3 regions of the Cupriavidus sp. HE11 genome follow, and region 1 is predicted to be linked to each of the others. Evidence: predicted binding sites of a transcription regulator. Region 1 holds the regulator's gene; each other region holds the start of a gene.
What was found. The regulator LexA, encoded in region 1, represses DNA repair genes until DNA is damaged. The targets are predictions, from matches to a motif close to ACTGTATNNNNATACAGT.
Positions count from the first base shown of each region.

Region 2: the regulator LexA is predicted to act here: its motif matches at 3,357-3,374, upstream of imuA (translesion DNA synthesis-associated protein ImuA).
Region 3: the regulator LexA is predicted to act here: its motif matches at 7,983-8,000, upstream of ACOABP_RS10310 (ATP-dependent helicase).

Region 1 covers NZ_CP184464.1:291,758-301,359, forward strand. Annotated here, with positions in the region: gene ACOABP_RS01330 (C40 family peptidase) at 1-33, shown strand, start outside; gene ACOABP_RS01335 (inorganic phosphate transporter) at 90-1,100, opposite strand; gene ACOABP_RS01340 (DUF47 domain-containing protein) at 1,114-1,740, opposite strand; gene ACOABP_RS01345 (replicative DNA helicase) at 1,892-3,283, opposite strand; gene rplI (50S ribosomal protein L9) at 3,412-3,864, opposite strand; gene rpsR (30S ribosomal protein S18) at 3,895-4,173, opposite strand; gene priB (primosomal replication protein N) at 4,177-4,476, opposite strand; gene rpsF (30S ribosomal protein S6) at 4,497-4,871, opposite strand; gene ACOABP_RS01370 (asparaginase) at 4,988-5,998, opposite strand; gene lexA (transcriptional repressor LexA) at 6,234-6,890, shown strand; gene ACOABP_RS01380 (hypothetical protein) at 7,044-7,217, shown strand; gene ACOABP_RS01385 (hypothetical protein) at 7,490-7,744, opposite strand; gene ACOABP_RS01390 (acyltransferase family protein) at 8,072-9,121, opposite strand; gene ACOABP_RS01395 (hypothetical protein) at 9,492-9,602, opposite strand, start outside.
Region 2 covers NZ_CP184465.1:783,728-793,329, reverse strand. Annotated here, with positions in the region: gene ACOABP_RS20975 (DUF2880 domain-containing protein) at 10-375, shown strand; gene tehA (dicarboxylate transporter/tellurite-resistance protein TehA) at 384-1,406, opposite strand; gene ACOABP_RS20965 (DUF1579 domain-containing protein) at 1,668-2,165, shown strand; gene ACOABP_RS20960 (nitrogen fixation protein NifQ) at 2,276-2,878, shown strand; gene ACOABP_RS20955 (hypothetical protein) at 2,881-3,204, opposite strand; gene imuA (translesion DNA synthesis-associated protein ImuA) at 3,428-4,312, shown strand; gene ACOABP_RS20945 (Y-family DNA polymerase) at 4,245-5,816, shown strand; gene ACOABP_RS20940 (error-prone DNA polymerase) at 5,835-9,296, shown strand; gene ACOABP_RS20935 (citryl-CoA lyase) at 9,328-9,602, opposite strand, start outside.
Region 3 covers NZ_CP184464.1:2,224,777-2,234,378, reverse strand. Annotated here, with positions in the region: gene amt (ammonium transporter) at 1-1,045, opposite strand, end outside; gene ACOABP_RS10355 (P-II family nitrogen regulator) at 1,078-1,416, opposite strand; gene ACOABP_RS10350 (TorF family putative porin) at 1,481-2,287, opposite strand; gene ACOABP_RS10345 (accessory factor UbiK family protein) at 2,812-3,075, shown strand; partial or broken gene ACOABP_RS10340 (YifB family Mg chelatase-like AAA ATPase) at 3,160-4,715, shown strand; gene ACOABP_RS10335 (hypothetical protein) at 4,721-5,197, shown strand; gene ACOABP_RS10330 (LysE family transporter) at 5,188-5,841, opposite strand; gene ACOABP_RS10325 (hypothetical protein) at 5,934-6,470, opposite strand; gene ACOABP_RS10320 (thioredoxin fold domain-containing protein) at 6,713-7,207, shown strand; gene ACOABP_RS10315 (TlpA disulfide reductase family protein) at 7,346-7,882, shown strand; gene ACOABP_RS10310 (ATP-dependent helicase) at 8,045-9,602, shown strand, end outside.

The sequences.
Region 1 (9,602 bases):
GACGATCCGATTGCAGCATTCGCCAACCAATAATAAAAAAGCCAGGCGCAATGCCTGGCTTTTCTGTCTGCGTATCTGCCGGATAAGGCTTACAGGATCTGCTTGCCAATCCACCAGGCGATGGCCGACATAAACGCCGATGCCGGAATCGTCAGCACCCACGCCCAGACGATATTGCCTGCCACGCCCCAGCGCACGGCCGACATCTTCTGCGCCGAGCCGACACCGACGATGGCGCCGGTGATGGTATGCGTGGTCGACACCGGCACGCCCAGCGCCGAAGCGATAAACAGCGTAATCGCGCCGCCGGTCTCCGCGCAGAAGCCACCCACCGGCTTCAGCTTGGTGATCTTCTGGCCCATGGTCCGAACGATCCGCCAGCCGCCGAACAGCGTACCCATGCCGATGGCAACGTAGCAGCTCGCGATGACCCACATCGGCGGCTCGGCGCCACCCACGGCCACATGGCCGCTGGCGATCAGCAGCATCCAGATGATGCCGATGGTCTTCTGCGCGTCATTGCCGCCATGGCCCAGGCTGTAGAGCGATGCCGACACCAGCTGCAGCCGGCGGAACCAGCGGTCCACGCGCGATGGCGGCGTACGGAAGAACGTCCAGCCCACGATCACCATCATCAGCGAGCCCAGGATAAAGCCCAGCAGCGGCGAGATCAGGATGAACGCCACGGTCTTCAGCAGGCCGTTGCCCACCAGCACGCCCGTGCCGCCCTTGGCAACCGCAGCGCCCACCAGGCCGCCGATCAGCGCGTGCGACGACGACGACGGAATGCCGTAGAGCCACGTAATCACGTTCCAGGCGATGGCGCCGACCAGCGCCCCGAATATCACGTAGTGATCGACGATATTCACGTCGACCGTGCCCGTACCCACTGTGGCCGCCACCTTCAGGTGGAAGATGAAGATTGCCACCACGTTGCACATGGCCGCCATGGCCACGGCATGGTGTGGCTTCAGCACACCCGTGGAAACCACCGTGGCAATCGAATTGGCCGCGTCGTGAAAGCCGTTCATGAAGTCGAACAGCAGCGCCAGTGCCACCAGCAACCCGATGACCCACAAGCTCATTTGTACTGTTTGCATGCCAGTGCGAGCCTCAGGCGTTTTCCAGGACGATGCCTTCGATGATGTTCGCCACGTCCTCGCACTTGTCGGTGATGGACTCCAGCTGCTCGTAGATCGCCTTCAGCTTGATCAGGCGCTTGACGTCGGTCTCGTCGCGGAACAGCTTCGACATGGCCGAACGCATCACGCGGTCGGCTTCCGATTCGAGCTGGTCGATCTGCTGGGCAGTCTTCAGGATCGTGCTGGCGTTGCCCATGTCCTCAAGCAGGCCCACGGCGATCTTGACGGCTTCGCAGCACTGCACGCAGATCGCGGCCAGGCGGCGGGCTTCTTCGGTCAGGTGCGTGACGTCGTACAGCGAGATCGTCTCGGCCACGTCCTCCATCAGGTCCAGGATGTCGTCCATGGTCGTGATGAGCTTGTGGATCTCGTCACGGTCCAGCGGCGTGATGAAGGTCTTGTGCAGCAGATCGATCGTGTCGTGCGTGATACGGTCTGCCTTCTTTTCGGTGGCCTGCACGCGGCGGGCATGGCCTTCGGCGTTGGGCAGGTCATTGACCAACGCTTCCAGCTCGTGCGCGGCGGTGACGGCGCAGTCGGCGTGCTGGTTGAAGTATTCGAAGAACTTGCCCTCGGTGGGCATGAAACGGCCGAACATGAAATGTCCTTGTGGCGCGCCTCACGGCAGCGCTCGGTTGTGTTGCAAATGGGAGGCAGAGCAATTGCACGACAGCCGCCTCGTGGGCGGCTGTCATCAAAGCGCAATATTTTACAGGGTTGCACCGCCCAGCGGTGTAACCCCCTGACAATCAGGTGTCGTTGTCGAAGAACGCCGGGCCGCCGCTGAAGTTGTCGAACTTCGTGAATTGACCCAGGAACGTGAGCCGAACGGTGCCGATCGGACCGTTACGCTGCTTGCCGATGATAATTTCGGCAGTCCCTTTGTCCTGCGAGTCGGGGTTGTACACTTCGTCGCGATAAATGAACAGGATCACGTCGGCATCCTGTTCGATGGCGCCCGATTCACGCAGATCGGACATCACTGGGCGCTTGTTCGGACGCTGTTCCAGGCTTCGGTTCAGCTGCGACAGCGCAATGACCGGGCAGTGAAGCTCCTTCGCCAGCCCCTTCAGTGACCGCGAGATTTCCGAGATTTCCGTCGCGCGGTTTTCGCCTCCGCCCGAACCCGACATCAGCTGCAGGTAATCGATGATGATCAGGCCCAGCTGCCCGCACTGGCGCGCCAGGCGCCGCGAACGGGCCCGCAGTTCCATCGGGTTCAGTGCCGGCGTCTCGTCGATGAACAGCTGCGCATCGTTCATGCGCTGGATCGAATGCGTCAGGCGCGGCCAGTCCTCGTCCAGCAGGCGGCCGGTACGCAGCCGGTGCTGATCAAGCCGACCCACCGAGCCCAGCATACGCATGGCCAGCTGCACGCCAGCCATTTCCATCGAGAACACGGCGACGGGCAGGCCCTGCTCCACCGCCACGTGCTCGCCAATGTTCAGCGAAAACGCGGTCTTGCCCATCGAGGGACGGCCGGCGACGATGATCAGATCACCCGGCTGCATACCGCTGGTCATGCGATCCAGGTCGATAAAGCCGGTCGGCACGCCGGTCACGTCGGTGGTGGTGTCACGGTGATAGAGCTCGTCGATCCGCTCCACTACCTGCGTCAGCAGCGGCTGGATCTCCTGGAAGCCCTTCTGACCACGCGAACCCTCTTCCGCGATCGCAAAAACCTTGGATTCGGCCTCGTCGAGCAGTTCGCGCACTTCTCGCCCCTTGGGCGCGAAGGCTGCCGAGGCAATATCGTCGGCAACGGTCACAAGCTTGCGCAGCACCGAGCGCTCCCGAACGATTTCGGCATAGCGACGGATATTGGCCGCGCTCGGCGTGTTCTGTGCGAGCGAATTCAGGTACGCCAGCCCACCCACTTCCTCGGCCTTGCCGGCCACCTGGAGCATTTCGTAGACCGTGATCACGTCGGCCGGCTTGGTGGCCGAGATCAGCCGGGCAATGCTCTGAAAGATCACCCGGTGGTCGAACCGGTAGAAATCGGCCTCAGACAGGAAATCGGCAATGCGGTCCCAGGCGGCGTTATCCAGCAGCAACCCGCCAAGCACCGATTGTTCGGCCTCGATCGAGTGCGGAGGAACCTTGAGGTTGTCTAGTTGGGGATCTGCGGCGGGCGCGTTCATGGGGGGCAATTATAGCGGGGTGGGCCTGCACGGGACGGCGCCCAAAGAAAAAAGGCAGGAGCATGGCTCCTGCCTTTTCGTGCATCCGACGCACCGGTCCGGACCGGCGCATCACAGACGCGTACAGCTTAGACGTGTTCGCCCAGCACCGAAACGGTGATGTCGACCAGCACGTCGGTGTGCAGCGACACGCCAACGGTGTAGTCGCCCACCAGCTTCAGCGGGCCGTTCGGCAGACGCACTTGCGACTTCTCGACCTTGAAGCCTTGGCCTTCCAGGGCCACGGCGATGTCGGCGTTGGTCACCGAACCGAACAGACGGCCGTCCACACCCGACTTCTGGGTGATCTGGACGGTCAGGCCGTTCAGCTTCTCGCCTTCGGCTTGCGAAGCAGCCAGCTTCTCGGCGGCGGCCTTTTCCAGCTCGGCGCGCTTCACTTCGAATTCGGCGATGGCGGTTTGCGTAGCACGGCGAGCGCGCTTGGTCGGGATCAGGAAGTTACGTGCGTAACCGTCCTTCACGCGAACGATATCGCCCAGGTTGCCCAGGTTGATGACTTTTTCCAGCAGAATGACTTGCATCGTGTATTTCTCCTTGCGGTCCTGGGACTATCAGTTCTTGTGCAGGTCGGTGTACGGCATCAGCGCCAGGAAGCGGGCGCGCTTGATGGCCGTATCCAGCTGACGCTGATAGTGAGCCTTGGTACCGGTCAGACGAGCCGGCGTGATCTTGCCGTTGTCGCCGATGAAGTCCTTCAGGGTGTCCAGATCCTTGTAGTCGATCTGTTCGACGCCAGCCACGGTGAAGCGGCAGAAGCGCTTGCGCTTGAACAGCGGGTTCTGTTGCTGGAAGCGCTTCTTGTTCTTGTTGTCACGTTTGACGAATGCCATGATTCAATCCTTTTCGAATGCTTTACATCGAGTGATGTGAAAGACCAGTGTCTTGCTGTTGCGGTGCTTGCGGGCCAGAAAGCCTTCGCAGTCGAGCAGCGTGCCGAGCGGCATGCGCTCGAGCCGCTGGCCAATCGGGCCGATGCCCATGGCCACCACTGCGAATTCCACCTGCCGGGGCGTTTCCGCCTCCATCACCTCGCCGACATGCTGCAGGATGCAGTTGACGACAGGGATGCCGGCCGGCGTATAGCGAAGCGTATCTCGCTCGGCGAGCGTGGCGGTCAGCCGGAGCTGGTTCACCGCGACACAGCAGTCCGCACTCAGGCGGCCTGGCCTTCCGTGGTCGTTTGCGCGGCCTTGCGGGCTTCTTCGCGCTGCACTTCCTTCATCATCGGCGACGGAGCGGTCTCAGCCTTCTTGGTCTGGACGATCAGGTGACGCAGCACGGCGTCATTGAACTTGAACGCGTGCTCGAGTTCAGCCAGCGTGTCCTTGCCGCATTCGATGTTCAGGCAAACGTAATGAGCCTTGGCCAGCTTCTGGATCATGTAGGCCATCTGACGGCGGCCCCAGTCTTCCACGCGGTGGATCTGGCCATTTTGCGACGTGACGAGCTGCTTGTAGCGCTCGATCATCGCCGGCACTTGTTCGCTCTGGTCCGGATGGACGATAAATACGATTTCGTAATGACGCATTGACGCTCCTTTTGGGATGAGCCACCCGGGCGTCACGTCCGGTGCGGCAAGGTTGAATAGCCCGCGAGTATAGCCCGGAACCCTGCAAATCCGCAAGGCTCGGGCGCAGGGCGGGTTCAGCAGGCCATGAACACCGACTGCAGGCGCCCGGCATCGAAGCCCAGCAATGGATCGGCCGCCAGCGCAAGCAGCAGCAGCACGCGCGCCTTGTACGGGTTGAGGTCGCCCGCCGACACGAACAAACCGGCCCGCGGCGACGGATGCGCCGGTATCGACACATGCCCCGCTCCGGTACGCGAACTGCGCACCACAGCAACGCCGGCACCGGCCGCATCGGCCAGCGCCGCCGCCAGGGTTTCGTGAATCGAACCGTTCCCCGTGGCGGCCACCACCAGCCCCTTCACACCTGCCGCCACCATCGCATCGATGGCCACCCTGCCCGGCTGGGCATGGCTGACCACGATCTCCGCCAGCGGCCAGGTCGTCGGCACCGGCAAAATCGCCATGTCGCGCCGCGCCGGCATGCGCGTGAATCGAATATAGGCGTCCTGCACGTAACCGAGCGGCCCCGTATTCGGCGAGACAAACGCGTCGACAGCCGACGTGTGCGCCTTGGTCACGTCACGAGCCGCATGGATCTGCTGGTTCAGGACCACGAGCACCCCGCCACCCCTTGCATCCGGACTGGCCGCGACGCGCACGGCATCGAGCAGGTTCAGCGGGCCATCGGCCGACAGCGAGGTCGCCGGCCGCATCGCCGCCGTGATGACCACCGGCACCGGACACGTCTGCGTCAGGTGCAGGAACATCGCCGTTTCCTCAAGCGTATCGGTGCCATGCGTGATCACAATACCGGCCACATCCGGCTGAGCCGACCAGTACGCCACGCGCCCCGCCAGTTGCTGCCAGAGACCGAACGCCATGTCCTTGCTGTCGATCTGCGCCACCTGCTCGGTCGCCACGTGCGCCACATCGGCCAGCGCGGGAACCGCCTGCACCAGCTGCGACACCGGCACGGTGGCGGCCTGGTACTGGGCACTACTGGCGGGATCGCCGGACGTCCCGGCAATGGTGCCGCCAGTGGCAAGAACAACAACGCGGGGCGGCAATGACGAGGAAGCTGGCATGAATGAAGGCTGGCTTATGGACTGGCTTTAGGGGCGCACTACCCTGGATCCGACCAACGATTGTAACTGCCGCGCCGCGCCGGCTACCCCATGACAAACCCGCGAAGCCACCGGGCCGGGTTCGGTCCATGTAGAGCCCGCTGCGCAAATTGTGCTTGCACTTCACACGATACTGTATAAAATCACAGCATACTGTTTAAACATACAGTGCTTCGGCACGAGAGACCGGCGAACCATGGCGACCCTGACACCCCGGCAGCAGCAGATTTTCGATCTGATCCGCGACACGATCCGCAACACGGGCTTTCCGCCCACACGCGCCGAGATCGCCGCCGAGTTCGGTTTTTCCTCGCCCAATTCGGCCGAGGAACACCTGCGGGCGCTGGCGCGCAAGGGAGTGATCGAACTGACGCCCGGCGCATCGCGCGGCATCCGACTCAAGGTGGCACGCAGCGATTCGGAGCGTTCCGACCAGTTCACGCTGCCGATGGCTGGCGTGCTGCAACTGACACTACCGCTGGTCGGTCGCGTCGCTGCAGGCAGCCCGATCCTTGCCGCGGAGCATATCGATCGCCAATACCAAGTGGACGCCTCCGTGTTCGACGAGCGCCCTGACTACCTGCTGCGAGTACGCGGTCTGAGCATGCGCGACGCCGGCATCCTGGACGGCGACCTGCTGGCCGTCAAGAAGGCCAGCGAGGCCGCCAACGGCAAGATCGTCGTGGCCCGCCTTGGCGAAGATGTCACCGTCAAGCGCCTGAAGAAACGCGGCGACACGATCGAACTGATCGCCGAAAACCCCGATTTCCAGAATATTGTGCTCCATTCGGGCCGCGATGAATTCTCCCTGGAAGGTATCGCTGTCGGCCTGATCCGATCATCAGGCTTCTAGCGTGACCGGAGGCGCCTGACAGCGTCTCCGACTCCCGAGACTTAGGCAGCACGGCCGTCTGCCCTGGTCACCCGCTTTGCTTTGCCCACGCCGCCCCGTCCTTGCTGGACGACGGGCGCGGACCACTGCTGTCGCAAATAACGAGGTGTTGCCATGCTGCAATCGAATCCCACCGCTTCCCGCCGCCCGGTCAAGCCGGTCCCGTTCCGGCAAATCAAGGGCGTCCGCGTCTACCAGGGCGCGCAACGCCGCACGATGGTCGGCAACATGGCCGCCATCTGCCGCATGCTGGAACTCGCCGAACCGAGCACGAAGCTGCTCGACTGACGTCTTTTCGCCCGCGCCGTGCCACGCGGGCAAACGGCCCGCCTCTTCAGAGGTCAGACGCCCCGCTTTGTAAGAAGTGGAGTTGCGAGCCCACAACGTGTAATTAAGGCTTCATTTAAAACTGACAGAAGCCTGATTAAACTCACTGACGCGCACTGCATCACTGGCGTATTCGCGTCATGCGCATGACCGGACCTTGTCGACCCCGCCAAGGGCCGGTTTTTTTTGGCCGATCGCTTAGGGGGTCTGCCCGAAGAAGGCCCACCCGATCCTCAGTCTGCCAAGGGCGCGCCGAACCAGTCGGCATCGAGATCAGCCTCGAAGGCCACCGTCCAACCCGAGCCGTCGGGCACCTTGTATTTCTGAAAGTGCCCACCCACGACCCGCTCGACGGCAACGGTCTGACGGCCGCCGTCAACACCATCCACGACAAATTCAAAGTCGTCCGGCACAAACCCGTGCTTTGCACACGCGGCCGCAACCGCGTCCTGCTCTTGCTGAGGAAGATCGAAGAAGCGCTGGACCATGATCGCCTCCACTGGCATCTGGTTCTGGTATCCAGTACAGCATAGGAAATCAACAGGCGCCGGAAGCCCAACGATATACGCGCCGCGAAGCCTTGCCCAGAGCCGGTTTCCGGGCGATTCGCGGGAATACTCGAAGCCCTAAAACACCGAAAATTCCCGTGTTTTTCTCAGGGTATTCCCACGGAATTGAGGGGGCTTCGTCGCCTCCCCGGGCGCCGCGGACTCGAACCCCAGCGATCTGGCTCAACCATGCGGTTTTCTGAGAAATACTGGCAAAAAAGCTGGCAAATCGACCGGCGCCCCCCCCCGCGTAGTATCCAGCCAGCCTCAGTAAGCGCGGTTGGTCCGGCGCGCATTGTTTAGGACACGCTTCAGATGGGCTGCGATCGGGCGTTCCGCAAAGATGTGCACCGCATAGGACGCAGCGATCATCAACACGACAAGAGCCCAGAACATAATCGGGCTTTGAATGGGGGCGGCATTGAGCAGCATGTACCCGATGAACTGATGCAGAAGGTAAAGCGGGTAGCTGATGGCGCCGAGGGTAGTAGTCCGCCATGCCTTGAAAGGCCCGGTGCGCTTTGTGGCAATCAGCAGCATCGTAATGAAGAACAGGGCAACGATCAGGCCGACCACCGTCCCACTGATGGGCGTTTTATAGTACGCAGCAATGCCTGATGCCCTGCTAATGGCATGCACTGTCGCCAAACCCCACGCACTGACTATCAGTGCACCGCGGGAAATGGATAGACCTCTCGACCACGTGAGGAACAATGCTCCACCGCCGATGAAGTATGGCGCGTAGTCAGCGAGCAGCCATGGCTTGAACGCATCCAGCCCAAACACATCGACGAAGGCAGTTGCGCAGGCCCATCCCCACAGCAGCACTTCCTCTCTCTTTGTCGCGCCGAGTGCCATCGCGATTGCCACCAGCGCGTAAAACTTGATCTCGATCGCAAGCGACCAGTACGCCCCATCGATGGGCGCCACGCCTGGCCCCGAACCGAGCGACAGCATATTTGCGATGTACTGCCCAAACGTGACGGGATAGCGCGCTCCGCCGATTACTAGCGCAGTGATAAATGTGATGGTGCAGCACACCCAGAACGCTGGGAATAGCCTGGTCACACGCGAAACAACGAAGTGCCTCAGCGACCCGCTGGCCGCCGTCATGAGGATGACGAAGCCGCTGATCATAAAAAACAGATCGACGCCTAGATAGCCATACTTCGCTGCGGGGATTAACGCGGGGTAACTGAACGTAGAAAGGTCGTCGGCCGCACTGCCCCGGAACGCATAATGAAAAGCGACCACCAGCAACGCGGCGAAGAATCGCAAAAAATCGATTTCATTTACTCGTGGTGCAGACGCTTTCATTCCGTTTTTGCCGCTGGTGCCTTGATCAGGGCGCTATGTTACCCGAAGCGGCCTGATATACCTCGACCGCTCCAAACAGATGAGGATGCGCTGCTCCGGGCCGGCGGTAAGGGCCACGCGACGCCCTGGGAAGCGCCGAAGAATTAGCCTGCCTTTGTCTGCGATATACTGTATATATATACAGTATATCGCAGACACGCCCCGCCTTTCTCCGAAGCCTCGCCCGTCAGTTCCACCCGGCGGCCAGCCGGTCAACCCTGTCAGGCCGGACTACGACCGTTACTACGCTCTGGACGAAGCCGGCCGGTCCGCTGCTTCGACTACGCCGAACATTCCATGTGACAGTCCGGCGAGGGCAAGGCGTGGCAGATCAAAGACATGCTGCCAGCTTACGCGGTCGACGTCTGGACCTACTTCTTGGGCTGGGCCAGCCTGAAAGACGACAAGCCGCCCACAACCACGGCGACACCATGTTGCCGAA
Region 2 (9,602 bases), on a different replicon from region 1:
AGTACATCTGTGACAACACACATGCGCCGCAAGCTCGTGACGTCCCTGGCCTGCATGGCGATCGGGTTGCCGATGGTGGCAGCCGCCGCCGACGCCCCCGTCAATATCGAAATGGGCCAGCGTGGCGGCCGGCCCGAAGCGCCCGAGGCGCCGGTGGCCTGCATGGAGGCCGTCAAGGCCAAACTGCCGAATCCCGACAAGTTCCGCTGGGTGCAGGGCACCTCGCGTCGCGTGGCGGAAGACGTCTATAGCGTGGTGGGCAGTATCGAGTTCGTGAACCAGGGCGGCGAGGCGCGCAAGGGCGAAGCCCAGTGCGACGTGATGCGCGCACCGGGCAACCAGTTCATCGTGCCGAAGGTCCGGCTGCCGCAGTAACGGGCAGGTCAGGCCGTTTCCGTCGCCCGCACGGGCGCCGGGGCGGCAGGCACTGCTTGCGAAGGCAGCAGCGTGCCACGCAGCAGCAGCGCCACCGTCTTCCAGATCAGCAGGCCAATGATCGCGTTAGCCGCGACGAACAGCGCGAACGCAGCGCCTTCCAGGTCGCCGCCGCCGCGGGCGACCATGCGGATCGCCATGCCGGGCAAGGCGGCCACGCCGAAGCTGAACGCCCAGTAGCCCGGCGAGAATCGCTGCGTGCCGATCCACGGCAGCAGCCGCAGCATCAACAGCGCCTGGTACAGGCCATAGCCCAGCAGCGCATACGCGAACAGGTCGGGCTGGCCTTGCGTCAGCGCCAGGTAGGCCGTGCCGCCCACCACGGGCGGCGCAATCTGGATGCCCAGCAGCGCACGACGTGCCTCGGGCAGCGGCGCGTTGACGGCGGCGCGGTTCAGCAGCATCGATTCGATGGCGATCCACGACAGCAGGCTTGCGCCGAACAGCAGCATGCCGATGGTGTGCCATCCGAACAGCATGGCCGACGTGGCGCCCACGAAGCCCGGCGCCACAGCCGGCAGATAGGCGGCCGGTGTCACGGCTTCGGGCCGGATGCCGCCTTGCCAGAGCCGGCCATGCAAGGCCGCGCCCAGCGCCAGTTGCCCGACCGTCGCGGCGACGAACAGCGCAACCGCCACCTGCGGCGCATAGGGATGCACCAACTGCGTCGCAAGAAGCGTGGAGGTGGGGATCAGCGCCGCGAACGACGACTGCACCGGATCGGTCATTTCCGCGCGGGCAGCCGTCGGCGCCACCAGCCATTTACGGGCATAGGCACCCAGCAGCACCATCCAGATCCCCAGGCCCAGCCAGGCCAGCACCGTGGCCGGCAGCGCAGGGAGGGCCCACACGTGGAGGGCGCCGCGCCAGACATTGGCCAGCGCCAGCGTGCCGACGGCCATGCCGAAGAACGACAGCGGAATGGTCCGGACGGTGGGGAATGAGGTAGGGGATGGGGTGGGGGCGCCCATGATCGGCTCGCATTCGGTTCTTGTTGATGTATCGGATAGTACGCAGACATGGACGGGGCCGCAGACGCGGGCGGCTCAATGTCTTGCTCATCCGTCTCAATGCGTCTGGCACCGCGCAAAAGTGGCGCACGAGACCCAAGATTAAGTTTCTGTCATTCAGCCACGCCAATGTGGACATCGATCCGATCGTCACCTACGATTTGTGTACGCTGTACACAAAGCAGCGGCACCGATCTGAACCTATCCACTGGAGACCCTGGCATGTATGTCGAAACCACCAACGAACACCGCTGGCTGCACAGGCTGGTTGGCAACTGGACTGCGGAAGGCGAAGCCCAGATGGGCCCGGAAGGCCCCACCGAGAAGTGGAAGATCCCCGAGCAGGTGAGCAAGGTTGGCGAGACCTGGGTGCAGACCCGCTCCGAAGGGGAATTCCCCGGCTGCGGGCCGGCCATGACGGTCATGACGCTGGGCTACGACCCCGCGCGCAAGCACTTTGTGGGCACCTTTATCGGCTCGATGATGACCCACATGTGGATCTACGAGGGCGATCTGGAGGCCGACGGCAAGACGCTGACCCTGCGCGCCGATGGTCCGGCGTTCGGCCCGGATGGCACCGTGGTGCCGGGCAAGATGGCGAAATATCGCGATGTGGTGGCGTTCCAGGACGACGATAACCGTACGCTCACGTCGTTCATGCAGGCCGGCAACGGCGAGTGGATCCAGATCATGCAGGCCCGCTACCGGCGGGACAGGTAGGCGGGAACCCGCCTGCATGCCCGGGCGGTTTGACCCATCGCTATATACAGGACTATATTGCGTTGCGAAGCCCGTCGCCCGGGCGGGCGCACCATGATTGCCGTCCCAAGATGAACCGCTCGTTACTGTTGCTCGATGCGTTTGCCGCCTATCCCGGAGACCCCGTCACGCGGGCGTTGGCAGGCGTGCTGGAAAGTGCCTGCGCGGGGCGCCTGCCGCGCTTTGCACAGTGGCTGGGCCTGCCGCCGGGGGAATTCCGGCGCATGCTCGATCACCATTTTCCGGGTGCCGCGGCGGCTGGCTGGGAGCCTGATGCACCACCCCAGGATGCCGACGCGCTGCCGTGCGAATTCGCCGATCTGGTCGACATGCTGGAAGACGGCCACACGCCGGGCCAGTACGGCCCGGATGTCCATTGGGCCGCGCATGCGCTGGCGTCTGGCTGCTTCGGCCATACGCACCTGTGGCAGGACATGGGACTGTCGGGGCGTGACGATGTATCGACGCTGCTGCAGCAGGTCTTCGAGCCGGTATTCGCGGCCAACACCACCGAAATGAAGTGGAAGAAGTTCTTCTACCACCGGGTTTGCGAGCGGCTGGACATCCATCCGTGCCCGGAGCCGTCATGCGAGGGGTGCGATCACTACGCGGCGTGCCATGGCGCCGAGGTGCCCATCGTGGCAGCGCAGCCGATCATCCTGCGACCGGCCTGAATTCAGGCGCGGTCCAGTTCGCTGCTGTTCCACCAGGCTTCCAGCAACGGCTGGAAACGGTCGTCGGGGGCTGGCGGAATGCGCGTGCTCCTGCGGGCCGGCGGCAACTGGCGGCCGGTCAGCTGATAGAAGACGGCGGCCGGCGGCGTGCCGGGGCCGTAAGGCACATGATCGATCACGCTCATCTGCCGCGCGGCTTTCAGGGCGCGCGTGGTCTCCTCGGCGGACAGGCCGCAGGCGTCGGCCAGCCCGTCACGGCGCACCGGGCCCTGACGCTGCAAACCTTCCATCAGCAGATGCACGCATTCGCGCGTATTCCTTTTCATGCCGCGCATTTTTCCGCACTGCCTGACACTTCACAATGACACTTGACACTTGTTTGCATTCGTCCGCGTGCAAGTGTGGCAAGGACGCAAAAATCACTTCGAATGCGTCGTTTTCGGCACCCGGATAGCGTACCCCTTGCGTCGGCCTCGATACTGTATAAACATACAGTATTCGACAAATTCCCATGTCCGCGCCGACTGCGCGTGGGCCGACCACCTGATCATGATCCCAGCCCCGCATGGGCAGCCTTCGCTTCTGACGGAGGACCATGCGCCCCCATTCCTTCAGCCCGCCGAGCCGCCTCGCGAATCGGTGCGCGAACTCGAACAGCGGTATCCCGGCCTGTGGCGTGCGGGCCAGCTGGGCCGTGCCGGCCGGCTGCCTGTCTGCCCGACTGGCTATGACGCCCTGACGGCCGAGTTGCCGGGTGGCGGCTGGCCGGCCGGCGCAGTGACGGAACTGCTGCTGACGCAGGACGGGGCGGGCGAATTGCGCCTGCTGATGCCGGCACTGCGCACGCTGGCGGCCGGTGGCCGGCGCATCGCGCTGGTCAATCCGCCTCACCTGCCCAATGCGGGCGCACTGGCGGGCATGCTGGACGATGGCCGCCTGCCCGCTCGGCAGCTCTATTGGGTGCGCCCGCCCGTGGCCGCCACGATGGCCTCGCAGCGCACGGATATGCTCTGGGCAGCCGAACAGATGCTGCGCAGCCAGGCATTTGGCGCGGTGCTGGTCTGGCTGGCCGGCGCGCGGCCCGAGGCGCTGCGGCGCCTGCAGGTGCTGGCGCAGGCCGGCGATACCGTGGTGTGGGTGCTGCGCCCGGTGCGGGTGCTGCACGATTCGTCGCCGGCAGTGCTGCGGCTGGCGCTGTCGCCGCAGCCCGGCAACCTGATGTCGATCGTCTTCCACAAGCGGCGCGGCCCGGTGCGCGATACGCCGTTGCTGTTGCCACTCGAAGGCATGGCCCATGTGCCCCGGCGCACGGGCGTGCCTGCTGTTCCCACGCCCGCCGTTCCGGCGGGTATCGATCCGATTGCCCATGACGTACTGGATCGCGGTACATCTGCCGCGCCTGCCGCTGGACGCGCTGCAACCGAGCTGGCCTGAGCCCGCCGGCAGCCCCTCCACGCATGGCAACGGTACGCTGCAACAACTGCCGGTGGCCGTGATGGCGCACGAGCGCGTGGTGCTGGCCAATGGCTCGGCCGCGGCGCTGGGCGTGTGCTACGGCATGCGGCGCGGCGGCGTGCAGGCATTGTCGGCCGACGTGGTGCAGCTCGAACGCGACCCGGCCGCCGAGACCGATCTGGTGACCTCGGTGGCGCTGACGCTGTTGCATTTCACGCCGGCCGTGACGATCGATCCGGAACCCGAATCGGCGACGGTGATGCTCGACGTCACGGCCAGCCTGCGCCTGTTCGGCGGGCATCGCGCGCTGTGCCGGGCGATCCGTAGCCGCGTGCGGCAACTGGGCACGTTCGTGCAGATCGGCAGCGGCACCACGGCGCAGGGCGCGGCATGGCTGGCGCGCCAGCCGCTGCGCAAGACATCGCGCGGCATCGTCCGTCCGGCCCGGCGCGCGATGCAGGCGCCGCGCATGGTGCGCCTGCTGGACCGCTTGCCCGTGAGCTGCCTGCAGGCGTACACCGATCCCGACTGGCTCGAAGGCGTTGGCTGCCACACGCTGGGACAGGTGCGGCAGTTGCCGCGCGCGGGTTTGTCGCGCCGCATCGGCACCGAACTGCTGGCGCGGCTGGACCAGGCCTATGGCAAGGCGCCTTCGGGCTTTGCATGGTTCGAAGCGCCGCCCGCGTTTGCGCAACGCATGGAACTGCCGGGCCGTATCGAATCGGCCGAAGGCGTGCTGGCCGGGGCGCAGCGGCTGCTGCTGGCGCTGTCGGGCTGGCTGGCGGCGCAGCAGGCCGGCGTGACGCGCTGCGTGCTGATGCTGGAACACGAGCGCTACCGGCTGGGCGAGGACACCGAAAGCACGCCGGTGCCGCTGGCGCTGGCGCAACCGAGCCGCGACCCCGTACATCTGTCGAAGCTGCTGCGCGAGAAGCTCGACAAGGTGCGTTTTCATGCGCCGGTGGGCGGCCTGGGGCTGCGCGTGGAAACGATGGAAACCTGCGTGCCGCAGAGCGATTCGCTGTTTCCGGAGCCCGGCGCCGAACCGGCCGAACTGGGCCGGCTGCTCGATACGCTGGTGGCCCGCCTGGGCCGCGACAACGTGCTGCAGCCGCAACCGCTGCCCGACCATCGTCCCGAACGCGCCAACCAGTGGTGCCCGGTGGGCGAGACGCCCGCGCGTGCGCCGGCGGCGGGAGCCTTGCCGCCGGAGCGGCCGCTCTGGCTGCTGGAAGCGCCGCAGCCGCTGCGCGTGGAAAGGCATCGCCCCGTGTACCAGGGGCCGCTGGTCATGCTGACGCGCCCCGAACGCATCGAGGCCGGCTGGTGGGATGGCGGCCTTGCCACGCGCGACTATTTCATTGCCGAACGTGCCGACGGGCTGCGCTGCTGGGTCTATCGCGAACGCCCCGGCCGCCCCACGCGCGACGGGCAGGAAGACGGCGGCGAATACCGCTGGTTCCTGCACGGCCTGTTTGCCTGAGTGCCCGGGAGTCTGGCGATGTTGCCCGGATTGTCTTCCCTGCTGCCGTCGTTGCCCGACTATGTCGAGCTGCACTGCATTTCCAATTTCACGTTCCTGACCGGTGCGTCGCACCCGCAGGAACTGATCTCCCGCGCGTTCCAGCTGGGCTACAGCGGCCTGGCGCTGACCGACGAGTGTTCGGTCGCCGGCACCGCCCGCGCGCACCACGCCATCAAGGTATTGCGCGAGGACATGTGGGAGGCCGTGGCCCGCAGCGCACGGCGTCTGGCGGCGGGGCAGACCGCCGGGGAGGCCGACGACGTGGAGGACATCGTGGCCTTCGTCGAGGAGGAGGAAGACGAAGAAGGCGAGGACGATGAAGGGGGTGATGAAGGGGGCGATGACGGAGAGGGGCACGGGGCGCCGGTCGACTTCGGCGAAGACCCCGATGCCGCCGCCCGCCGGCATGCGATGCTGGAAACGCTGGCCGCCGCGGCCGATGCGTTCAACCTGATCATCGGCAGCCGTTTCACGCTGACTGCGGACCCCGGCGACACCATGCCGCCGCCCCGCCTGGTGTTGCTGGCGCAGAACCGCGAAGGCTTTGGCAATCTTAGCGAATTCATCACGCTCGGCCGCCGCCGCGCCGACAAGGGCAGCTACGTGCTGTATCCGTCCGATATTGCCGATCCGCAGCCCGACGAGCATCACCTGCGCGGCATGCCCGATTGCCTGGCGATCCTGCTGCCCGATTACTGCCCCGATGCCGACGTGCTGCGCGCGCAGGCGCAGTGGTGCCGCGACGTGTTCGGCGATCGGGTATCGATCGCGCTGGAACTGCTGCAGGGTCACGCCGAAGCGCTGCACCGCGAGCGCCTGCAGCAGGTGTCGCGCGACACCGGGGTGCCGCTGGTGGCTACCGGCGCGGTCAATATGCACGTGCGTTCGCGCAAGCCGCTGTCCGATGTGCTGACCGCCATCCGGCTTGGTCAGCCGCTGCCCGCCTGCGGCATGGCGCTGGCGCCCAATGCCGAGGCTCACCTGCGCATGCGGCAGGTGCTGTCGCGGCTCTATCCGCGCGAGACGCTGGCGCGCACGCTGCATATCGCCGACCAGTGCCGGTTCTCGCTCGACACGTTGCGCTACGAATATCCCGAGGAACTGGTGCCCGATGGGCTGACGCCGATCGGCTATCTGCGGCAGGAGGTCAGGAAAGGCATTGACGAGCGTTTCCCGCACGGCATGGAGCCCGAATGGGAAAAGCAGCTCGAAGGCGAACTCGAACTGATCGAGGAAAAGAGCTACGAGCCGTTCTTCCTGACCGTCTACGACATCGTCAGCCATGCGCGCAAGCTGGGCATCCTGTGCCAGGGGCGCGGCTCGGCCGCCAATTCACTGGTCTGCTACTGCCTGCATATCACGGAGGTCAGCCCCGAGCAGGCCAACCTGCTGTTCGGGCGTTTCCTGTCGCGCGAGCGCGACGAGCCGCCCGATATCGATGTCGACTTCGAGCACCAGCGGCGCGAGGAAGTCATCCAGTACATCTACGACAAGTACGGCCGGCATCGTGCCGCGCTGGCCGCGTCGCTGATCACGTATCGCTCGCGCAGCGCGTTGCGCGACGTGGGGCGCGCGCTCGGCATCGATCCGAGTGTGGTGGAGCAGGTGGTCAAGGGCCAGGCGTGGTGGGACGGCGGCACCGCGTTCATCGAGCGGATCTCGCGCTACGGGCTCGACCCCGATTCACCGGCCGTGGGGCAATGGGCCAGCCTGACCGAGCAGTTGCGCGGCTTCCCGCGCCACCTGTCGCAGCATGTGGGTGGCTTTGTGATCGCGCGGCACAAGCTGTCGCGGCTGGTGCCGATCGAGAACGCCGCCATGAAGGATCGCAGCGTGATCCAGTGGGACAAGGACGACCTGGAATCGCTGGGCCTGCTCAAGGTGGACGTGCTGGCGCTGGGCATGCTGACCGCCATCCGGCGTGCGCTGGCGATGATCCCGAACCCCGAGCCCGAGCGCGCGGGGCTGCCCACGCGCATGGAAGACCTGCCCGAGACCGACGACGCCACCTACGCGATGATCTGCAAGGCCGACACCATCGGCGTGTTCCAGATCGAATCGCGGGCGCAGCAGTCGATGCTGCCGCGCCTGCAGCCGCGCCAGTACTACGACCTGGTCGTGGAAGTGGCTATCGTGCGGCCCGGTCCGATCCAGGGCGGCATGGTCCATCCGTACCTGAAACGGCGCGAGGACCTGCGCCGCACGGGCAAGCTGCCAACCTACTTCAACGACGTGATCCGCCGCGTGCTGGGCCGTACGCTGGGCATTCCGATCTTCCAGGAACAGGTGATGCAGCTGGCTATCGAGGCGGCGGGCTTCACGCCCGGGCAGGCCGATCAGCTGCGCCGTTCGATGGCCGCCTGGCGCCGCCGGGGCGATCTCAAGAAGCACCAGGACGCGCTGGTGCGCGCGCTGACGTCACGCGGCTACCCGGAGGCATTCGCGCTGGCGATCTGCAGGCAGATCGAAGGGTTTGGCGAATACGGTTTCCCGGAAAGCCATGCGGCCAGCTTTGCCAAACTGGTCTATGTGAGCGCGTGGATCAAGTGCCACCACCCCGACGCGTTCCTGTGCGCGCTGCTCAATAGCCTGCCGATGGGGTTCTATTCGGCATCGCAGCTGGTGCAGGATGCGCGCCGCCATCTGGTGGAGACGCAGCCGGTGGATGTGACGATCTGCGGCTGGGAGAGCGTACTGGAACCGCAGCGGCCGGGGCAGCGGTTTCGCGACGTACGGCTGGGCATGAATCGCGTCAAGGGCATGCGCGAGGCCGCCGCGCTGCGCATCGAGGCCGCGCGTGCCGAACGGCCTTTCGAAAGCGTGGAAGACCTGGCACGCCGCGCTGGGCTCGATGCGCACGACATCGACGTGCTGGCCGCGGCCGACGCGCTGGTGTCGCTGGCCGGCCATCGGCGCCAGGCGCGCTGGCATGCACGTGGCGCGGCGGTGCAGACCGCCCATCGCGACCTGCTGCACGAGGCGCCGCCGCAGGAGCAGACACTGGCATTGCCCGAGCCGAAGATCGGCGAGGACGTGGCGGCCGACTATGCAAGCATGGGCCTGTCACTGAAATGCCACCCGCTGACGCTGCTGCGGCACCGGCTGACCGCGCTCAAGTACCTTACCGCGCAGCAGCTGTCACGCCTGGGCAACGGCCGCCGCGTGCGCGCGTGCGGCATCGTGACGGTGCGCCAGCGTCCATCCACGGCCAGCGGCACGATCTTCACGTCCATCGAGGACGAAACCGGATCGATCAACGTGATCATCTGGCCCGACCTGGTCGAACGCCAGCGCAAGGAGGTGTTGGGCGCAACGCTGCTGGGGGTGATCGGCACCTGGCAACGGCAGGGCGACGTCAGGCACCTGGTGGCCCACGAACTGGTGGACCTGAGTCCGCTGCTGGGCAGGCTGATGGTGGGGAGCCGGGATTTTCATTGAGAGGGCACGCCGGCCGTGCCCCCGACCGAACTCAGTCTCCCGTCGGCACATCCCGCTGCGGCTGCCCGTCGTACGTCCACAGGAACTGCCGGGGGATCGGGCCCTTGTTGCGGCCGCCCTGTTGCGACTGCTCCCAGGCGTGCGACAGGATGCCCACCGAGCGCGACAGGCAGAACAGCCCGCGCGCCAGCGGTGCCGGGAAGCCCAGTTCCGCGTAGATGACGGCGGTGGCGCCGTCGATGTTCATCGGGATCGGTTTCTCGCGGCCTTCGCCAAGCTTCTTCTCGACGGCGCGCGCGATGGCGG
Region 3 (9,602 bases), 1.8 Mb from region 1:
CGATCCACTCACCGAAGGTCCAGGCCAGCACGGCGGCGCAAGTGGCGAGCAGCGTATTGACGAAGGCCAGCGCGGCACCGCCGTTGGCTTCCAGGCCCGAACCGGCGTTGAAGCCGAACCAGCCGAACCACAGCAGCGAGGCGCCCACCATCGTGAACGTCAGGCTGTGCGGACGAATCGCCTCGCGGCCGAAGCCGATGCGCTTGCCGAACATGAAGGCACCCACCAGGCCCGCCACGGCGGCGTTGATGTGCACCACCGTACCGCCGGCGTAGTCAAGCGCGCCCTTCTGGAACAGCCAGCCAGCCTTGGCCGTGGCTGCGGTTGCGGCAGCGGCGTCGGTGTAGGCGTCCGGACCCGGCCAGAACCAGACCATGTGGGCCATCGGGATATAGGCGAACGTGAACCAGATCACCACGAACACCAGCACGGCCGAGAACTTGGCACGCTCGGCGAAGGCGCCGATGATCAGGCCGCAAGTGATGCAGGCAAATGCGCACTGGAACGCGAAGAACACCAGTTCCGGGATCACCACGCCCTTGCTGAAGGTGGCCGTCACGGCGTCGACGTTCAGGCCCTTCATGAAGAGCCGGTCTGTGCCGCCGAAGAATGCGTTGCCTTCGGTGAACGCGAAGCTGTAGCCATAGATGGCCCACAGGATCGCCACCAGCGAGAAGATCACCAGGCACTGCATCAGCACCGACAGCATGTTCTTCGAGCGGACCAGGCCGCCGTAGAACAACGCCAGGCCAGGCAGCGTCATCAGGATCACGAACGCCGTAGCCACCAGCAGCCAGGCGGTATCGCCCTTGTTGGGCACGGGGGCCGGGGCGGCGGCGGGCGCGGCTTCGGCCGGCGCGGCAGCTGCCGGAGCGGCGGCCGCTGCAGCCGGGGCCGCTGCGGGGGCGGTGGCCGCTGCCGGGGCCGAGGCCTCGGCGGCGGGCTTGTCCTGCGCCACGGCATGGGTGGACAGGCCGAGGCCGGCCGTGCCGAGCGCCAGCGTCATCGCGCCGGCCGTCAGGAATCGCTTGAACCAGGTTTTCATGGGTCTAACCTCTGTCTCTCGTAGTTCTGTTGTCACAGCGCGTCGCCGCCGGTCTCGCCGGTGCGGATGCGGATGACCTGTTCAACCGGGGCGACGAAGATCTTGCCGTCGCCGATCTTGCCGGTGCGGGCCGACTTCTCGATGGCCTCGATGGCGCGTTCCACCACGTCGTCCGGCACCGCCACCTCGATCTTCACCTTGGGCAGGAAGTCGACGATGTATTCGGCGCCGCGATAGAGCTCCGTATGGCCCTTCTGGCGGCCAAAGCCCTTGACCTCGGTTACCGTGATGCCCGACACGCCCACGTCCGAGAGCGCTTCGCGCACCTCGTCGAGCTTGAACGGCTTGATGACTGCAATGATCAGTTTCATTGGGGTTCTCCTTGAGACAGCCCGATGGGTTCAGGCCGCCCGGCTGGGATGTGTGCTGTTTGAGTTAGAAAGTCTTGGTGATCGATGCCCAGGCTGCTGCCTTGCCCAGGTAGCGGCCACGGTTGGCGCTGGTGTAGAACGACTCCTTGGCGTTGGTGTCCACATAGGCCACCGACAGCGCAAAGCCCTTGCCCAGGTCCTTGGTCAGGCCGATCTTCCAGTCGGTGTACGACGCGTCGCTGTGATGCGTCACGCCCTGGTAGCCCACGTGCGCGTTCAGCGTCAGGTCCCAGAAGTTCAGCGGCACGTTGGCGGACAGGTCGACGTAGTAGCTGTTCTTGCTGTCGTCGATGCCGAACAGGTTGGTCACCGCGTGCGAATACTTCAGGAACACCGGGCCCCAGCCGATGCCGGCATAGAGTTCGGTGGTGTACGGGCGGGTGGTCGTGTAGCCGCCCGGGTAGTAGTACTGCAGCACGCCGACGTCGTAGTTGAATTCCTCGCCGCCCACCGCGAACTTGTTCTTGTAGCCGCCGTAGAAGTCCATTTCCACCGGTGCCGAAACCGACGAGTCCGAATCCTCGAGCCAGCTGATGCTCGAGTTCCAGTTGCCGACGTAGAACCCGCTCTCGTGCGAATAGTCGAACCCGCCCTGGATGGCCGGACGCAGGTTGGTCTGACTGATACCGCGATAGCGGTAGTCAGACACCAGCGACACGTTGGCGCTGAACGTGTGGGGCGATGCCGGCTCGGCGGCGGGTGCGGCTGCTGCAGGCGCGGCGGCGTCCGGGGCGGTCTGCGCGAACGCCACCGGGGCTGCCAGGCTGAACAGGACCGCAGCGGCGCTGACTGCGAGGCTCGACGTCTTCATCTGGTTCTCTCCTTTTCCTTGAAATCTTCGCGGGCTCGTTTTGAGGGATCTGCTCTATTGCTTTGTGGTCTTGACGCTCCTGGCAACCAGTACTGCAACTGCCGTGCCAGCTATCCCCGCCCTGTCCCGGCGCATGCCGGCATCGGGCGTGGCGAGACTCCGGAACCACACGACGGGATGTCGGGCGGTACCCGCCGGCACCCCCGAAAAGCGTTAAAAGATGTGACCAGCCCTTGTCAGAGCTTTCATGGCGGGCGCCGAAGCGCCATAATCCGCGTCATGAAGGGTCAAGTGCTGCGTGCTTGGCGTACAGGGGGAGCGCGCCGGCCCGTCCGGAGATGGCGTGGCGCGATACGCCCCAGTCAGGTGCATTGCCCTGCCGGGCCGGTGTGCCGGACGCCACAAGTCATCGCCCCAACGCGGTGCATGACTGGCCAGATCGCCACAAGCCGGACGCCTGGCGGGTGCCTGCCCGGCGCGGCCTGACCCGAACGATCCAAATTGGTCACAACAGGAGCTTCACCATGAAACCGACCGATCTCTTCAACGACCTGCAGCAGAAGGTCAGCGAGGCGCTGCGCAATTCGCCGGCCAAGGACATCGAGAAAAACGTGCGCAGCATGATGACCCAGGGCTTTGCGCGCCTGGATCTGGTCACGCGCGAGGAATTCGACGTGCAATCGCAGGTGCTGGCGCGTACCCGCGCACGGCTGGAGGAACTGGAAGCCCGCGTGGCGGCTCTCGAAGCCCGTGCCGGCGTCAATCCGCCGCCATCGACCGGGGTATGACCCGCAGGCGCCAGCCGCCTACCCGCATCGCCACAAAGGCCACCGTATCCCGGTGGCCTTTTTCTTTAACAAATCCGCAAACGTATGAGCCTTGCTGTCTTGCGCAGCCGTGCCCTGAACGGCATCGACGCGCCGCCCGTGTCGGTGGAGATCCATCTTGCCAACGGCCTGCCGGCGTTCAATATCGTCGGCCTGGCCGATACCGAAGTGCGCTTGCTTTCGCTTTGTTAGGTCGGGCACGCAGCATCTGGAGGATAAGAGGCCAATTTTGACAACGGCATTGCGGAGTCCACAAAACCGTCAACCTGGCCCCCGCCGACCTGCCGAAGGAATCTGGGCGCTTCGACCTGGCCATCGCGCTGGGCATCCTGGCGGCCGGCGGCCAGTTGCCGGTCGACGGGCTCGATGCGTTCGAATTTGCCGGCGAGCTGTCCCTGGCCGGCGACCTGCGGCCAGTGCGCGGCGCCCTGGCGATGGCGATGGGCCTGGCGCGCGACAACCGCGCAAGGATGGCCGCCGGCCAGCCTGCGCGCGCGTTCATCGTGGCGCTGGAAAACGGCCCGGAGGCCGCGCTGGTGGAAGATCTGGCGGTGCACGCCGGCGCCACGCTGCGCGAGGTGTGCCATCACGTGGGACTGCTGCCGGAGCAGGCGCTGCGGCGCGCCCGGCCGCCAGAGCGGGGGGCAGACGCAGGCAATGCGCCGGACATGGGCGACGTGCGCGGGCAACTTCAGGCACGGCGCGCCATGGAAGTGGCCGCGGCCGGCCAGCATTCCGTGCTGCTGGTGGGCCCACCGGGCACCGGCAAGTCGATGCTCGCACAGCGGTTTCCGGGGCTGCTGCCGCCGATGACCGAGGCCGAGGCGCTCGATGCCGCCGCCGTGCTGAGCCTGACGCCGGGCGGCTTCCAGCCATCGCAATGGGGCCGGCGGCCGTTCCGCAGCCCCCATCACACCGCGAGCGCGCCCGCCATGGTGGGCGGCGGCGGCAATCCGCGCCCCGGGGAAATCTCGCTGGCCCACCATGGCGTTCTGTTTCTGGACGAATTGCCAGAGTTCGAACGCCGGGTGCTGGAAGTCCTGCGCGAGCCGCTGGAAACCGGCCACATCACGATTTCACGCGCCGCGGCGCAGATCGACTTCCCGGCGCGCTTCCAGTTCATCGCGGCGATGAACCCGTGCCCGTGCGGCTACCTGGGCCATCCCACCCGCATGTGCCGCTGTACGCCCGACCAGGTGCAGCGCTATCAGTCGCGCATTTCAGGCCCGCTGCTCGACCGCGTGGACCTGCAGATCGAGGTGCCGGCCCAGGGTCAGCGCGAAATCCTGGACGGCCCGCCCGGCGAACCGAGCGAAGCCGTCCGCGCCCGCGCGGTGGCCGCCCGCGATCGCCAGCTGGCGCGCCAGGGCGTGCCCAACAGCGAACTGGCGGGCCGCGCCATCGACACCCGGTGCCCGCTCGACAACGCCGCGCAAACCCTGCTGCGCGGCGCGATGGACAAGCTGGGCTGGTCGGCACGTGCGTACTTCAGGGTGCTGAAAGTGGCCCGCACCATCGCGGACCTGGAAGGCACCGAGGTGCTGAACGCCGCGCATGTGGCGGAGGCAATCCAGTATCGGCGGGTGTTGCGGACGGGGTGAGACAAATGAACGCTTGGAATTCGGATATGCAGGATCTGTGGAACCTCGTTGGAAACCCCTGGTGGTGGACGGTATTCGCCACCATCCTCCTTTCCGGCATCGGTGGCGGACTGGCGCGCTTCGTACAGATGCGCGCAACGCCATCCGTGGAGCAGGAGGCTTATGTCGACGCATTGGCAGAGGCCGATTTCGTCATCGGCGCCGATCCCGGCAATCCACTGAAAAAAAACAAAAGGCCCGCCATGGGCCTTTGTCATTCATTTCACACCGGTGGTTCCAGCGGCGGCGGGGGCGGCTCCTCGATGGGAGGCTGGTCCGCCGGAAAGCCGGGCGGGGGCGGCTCGTCGGGAGGCGGTTCGCGGTGGGCAGTCAGGTCGACATCGTGCATCTGGGGCTCCATATACGCCGGGTCACTCCCCATTGAAGCAAACGCTGCCGCACTACGCCAGCCGTTCAGGCCGCCATCGTCGATTCAGGTGTGATGCCGGCGCACAAAAAACAGCGCCGTGCCCACCGCGACCAGCACGCCGCCGAAGAACCGGTTTTGCCAGCGCACTGCGCGTGCGTTGCGGAACAGGCCCTGCATGCGCGACGCCAGCAGCGCGTAGCCGTGCATCACGATCAGGTCGACAAAGCACATCGTGGCGGCCAGGATCGCCAGTTGCACGCCCAGCGGATGGCCCGGGTCGATGAACTGCGGCAGCACCGCCACCATGAAGATGATGCCCTTGGGATTGGTGACATTGGTCAGCAGGCCCGTGGCAAAGCGTCGCCGACGGCTCATGGTGGACACGCGTACCGCGCCGGACGGGCCGTTGGCGCCGTCCTGCGGACCGGTCTCGACCTTGGCGCGCCATTGCTGGACACCCAGGTAGATCAGGTACATCGCGCCAATCGTCTTGACGACCAGGAACGCTTCCTCGGACGCCAGCAGCAGCGCGCCCAGGCCGCCTCCGGCCACCAGCAGGATGATGACCAGGCCGGTCTGCAGGCCCAGGATCGTGGTCGACGTCTTCTTCAGGCCATAAGACAGGCCATGGCTCATCGACAGCACCGCACCCGAGCCTGGCGAAACGGCGATCACCCAGCACGCGGCAAAATAGGCCAGCCACACTTCCCAACGCATCACTTCACTCCTGGAGGTAACAACGGTTCAAAGCGGATCAAAGCTGTTTGGAGCGATCGATCCATCAAGTCAGTCACGGCAGAAACACGAAATCAGAACGGGTGGAACCCGGTCAGGAATTGCTCGACCTGCTCGGCCTGGCGCGTATCGCGGGCGGCGTCGCCGGCTTCCAGCACCACCGCCTGGTACACGTGGGCGCCCGACGCCACCAGCCGCGCGGTCAGTCGGCGGGGGGCCTTGTCCTGCGGCGACACGCCGGCCACCGACAGTTCCACGCCGTCAAGCGGCACGGGCGGCTGGGCCGCCGACATCACCGTGATCTGTCGCGACCGGGCCGGCGCGTCGGGGTGCGCGCCAAGGTTGGCAATCAGCCCCGCCTGCATGGCGTCCATGGCCTCGCGGCGCAGCGCGGCATCGTCGCTAGGCAGCGTGACCACGCCCACCGCGAATAGCGTACCGTCGATGTTCGCGGCCTCCATGGTCATCGGCAGCTTGTGGCCGGCAATCGATACATCGCGCGCGGCGCTGGTCGGCTTGGCCGGATACAGTGCAGCGTACTTGCCATCGCTCGACACAATGGTTCGCCAGTCATAGCGCGGCGAGCAGCCCGCAAGCGACAGCCACAACATGGCAAGCAGCGGCAGCAGGCAATGACCGGGGCGAAACAGTCCGAGACGGGACGAACTGGGCGAACTGGACGAACGGGGGCGGAGCGTGGTCGGGGGCATCGGAATGGGGGCGCATTCGTGCGCAAGCCGGTATTATCCGGGAAGCCGCGCCCCCACGCATGCCCCAAGGGTGACTTTCATCGCCGCTTTGGCTCCCGTGGCTGCCTTGCCCCCATGCGCCGGCCGTTTCCCGTGAGGTGACCATGCCCTTCCGTTCCCTGCCCCGCCTTGCCGCGCCATGGCTTGCCAGCCTGGCCGTACTCGCCAGCTTCGGCGCCGCGGCGGCCACCGCGCACCTGCCGCCTGTAACCGATGTCGGCGCCCAGTCGGCCGCCGCGGCCAAACAGGGCGAGCCGCTGGTGGTGCTGGTCAGCCTGCCCGGCTGCACGTACTGCGAGACCGTGCGCCGCAACTACCTGGGGCCCCAGGTGGCGTCCGGCGACATTACAGCGCGGGAAATCGACATGACGGCCGACACCCCGATTCGTGATGTCGACGGCACCATGACCACCGCCAAACGCTGGGCGCAGGCCCACAACATCTCGGTGGCGCCGACCGTGCTGTTCCTGGACCCCCTCGGCCGCAACCTGGCAAAGCCGCTGCGCGGCATGCAGCCCGATTTCTATGGCGCCTATCTGGAACAGGCCATCGACGAGGCCCGCGCCAAGGTGGCCGCCCGATCAGGCACATCCCGGTAAGCGAAGCATCCGACCCAATATTGAACAAATTGCGACGAATTGCCGCAGCGGCGGCGCGCTTGTCCAGCACGGGTGCCGGCCTCCGGCGCCCGCAGTAGAATAGCCGTTGTCCGATGGCTGTCCCGGTACCGTAATCCCATGTCCAACACTGCTATTTCCGCCACTTCCCCGCGCAAGCTCTGGCCGATCGCCGTTGCGGTCGTGATCGTCGCCCTGCTCGGCTTCTTCGGCTATCGCGCCATGTCGCCGGCCAGCAAGGTGCCCGACGCCACCTTTACGCTGCTGTCGGGCCAGAAGGTCAGCACGGCCGACCTGAAGGGCAAGGTCTACCTGGTCAACTTCTGGGCCACCAGCTGCGCCACCTGCGTCAAGGAAATGCCGCAGATGATCGACACCTACAAGCAGTTCAAGGACAAGGGCCTGGAATTCGTGGCCGTAGCCATGAACTATGACCCGCCGATGTACGTGGCGAACTACGCCAAGACGCGCGAACTGCCGTTCAAGGTGGCGATGGATTCGGACGGCACGGCCGCCAAGGCGTTTGGGGATGTCCAGCTCACGCCGACGACCTTCGTGGTCGACAAGAACGGCAAGATCCTGAAGCGCTACGTGGGCGAGCCCGAATGGGATGCGCTGCACAAGCTGCTGGACGGTGCCCTGGCAAGCGCAGCCTGATTCCACGCCCGTTCCAGCCGGAACCCGACGAAAAGGTGCCCATGCGGCACCTTTTTTGTTGCCCGAACGCCGCGCGGAAACGTCCGGCTTGCCAGTCGAAGCTGTATGGATATACAGTGGGCGCCAGATTTTTCTCAATCCCTGCCCTCTGCCATTCCCGCTGTGCTACCGGATCTCGCCCCTGAAGCCGACGTGCCCGCCGACCTCACCCAGGACACGGACGACGCGGCCGCCTACCTGTCCAAGCTGAATCCGGAGCAGCGCGCCGCCGTGGAGTACGCGGGCGAGGCGCCGCTGCTGATCATTGCCGGCGCGGGCTCGGGCAAGACCAATACACTGGCGCATCGCGTCGCGCACCTGGTGGTGGGCGGCGCCGATCCGCGCCGCATCCTGCTGCTGACGTTCTCGCGCCGCGCGGCATCCGAGATGGGCCGCCGCGTCGAACGCATCGTCGACCAGGCGCTGGGCATACAGTCCGGCGCGGGGCGCGCGGCGCTGCAGTGGTCGGGCACGTTCCACGCCATTGGCGCCCGCCTGCTGCGCGAGTATGCCGAGACGCTGGGCCTGGCTCCGAGCTTCACGATCAGCGACCGGGGCGATTCGGCCGACCTGATGCACGTGGTGCGGCATGACCTGGGGCTGTCCGAGCAGGCATCGCGCTTTCCGCGCAAGGAAACCTGCCTGTCCATCTATTCGCGGGTGGTCAACACCCAGTTGCCGATCGAGGTGGTGCTCAAGACGCAGTTCCCACGCTACGCGATGTGGGCCGATGCGCTCAGGGCGCTGTTCGCCGGCTATGTGGAGGCCAAGCAGAAGCAGCAGGTGCTCGATTACGACGACCTGCTGCTCTACTGGGCGCAGGCGATGACCGAACCGGCGCTGGCGCAGGACATGGGTGCGCGCTTCGACCACGTGCTGGTCGACGAGTACCAGGACACCAACGCGCTGCAGGCGTCGATCCTGCTGGCGCTGAAGCCGCAGGGGCGCGGCCTGACCGTGGTGGGCGACGACGCGCAGTCGATCTACGCCTTCCGTGGCGCCACCGTGCGCAACATCCTCGATTTTCCGACGCAGTTCACGCCGGCGGCCGAACAGGTCACGCTGTCGCAGAACTACCGTTCCACGCAGCCGATCCTGCAGGCCGCCAACGCGGTGATCGGCCTGGCGGCCGAGCGGTTCACCAAGGACCTCTGGTCGCTGCGCGAGTCGGCCGAAAAGCCCGGCGTGGTGGTGGTCAACGACGAAGCCGACCAGGCGCGCTTTGTCGTGGAACAGGTGCTGGCGCGGCGCGAATCGGGCCTGGCGCTGATGCATCAGGCGGTGCTGTTCCGCGCGGCCGACCATAGCGCGCAGGTCGAGATCGAACTGGCCCGGCGCAATATCCCGTTCGTGAAGTTCGGCGGTCTGAAATTCCTGGAATCGACGCACGTGAAGGACGTGATGGCCGTGGTGCGCTGGCTGGAAAACCCGCGCGACCGCATGGCCGGATTCCGCACGCTGCAGTTACTGCCAGGCATCGGCCCGAAAACCGCCGCCCGCGTACTCGAAGGGCTGGAAGCCGCCACCGAGCCGCTGGTGGCGCTGGAAGCGTTCGAAGCCCCGCCCGCCGCCGCCCCCGCATGGGACGACCTGCTGGCGCTGGCCCGCGCGCTGATGGCGCCCACGTCGCCGTGGCCTTCCGAGTTCGAACAGGTGGTGGCGTGGTACGTGCCGCATCTGG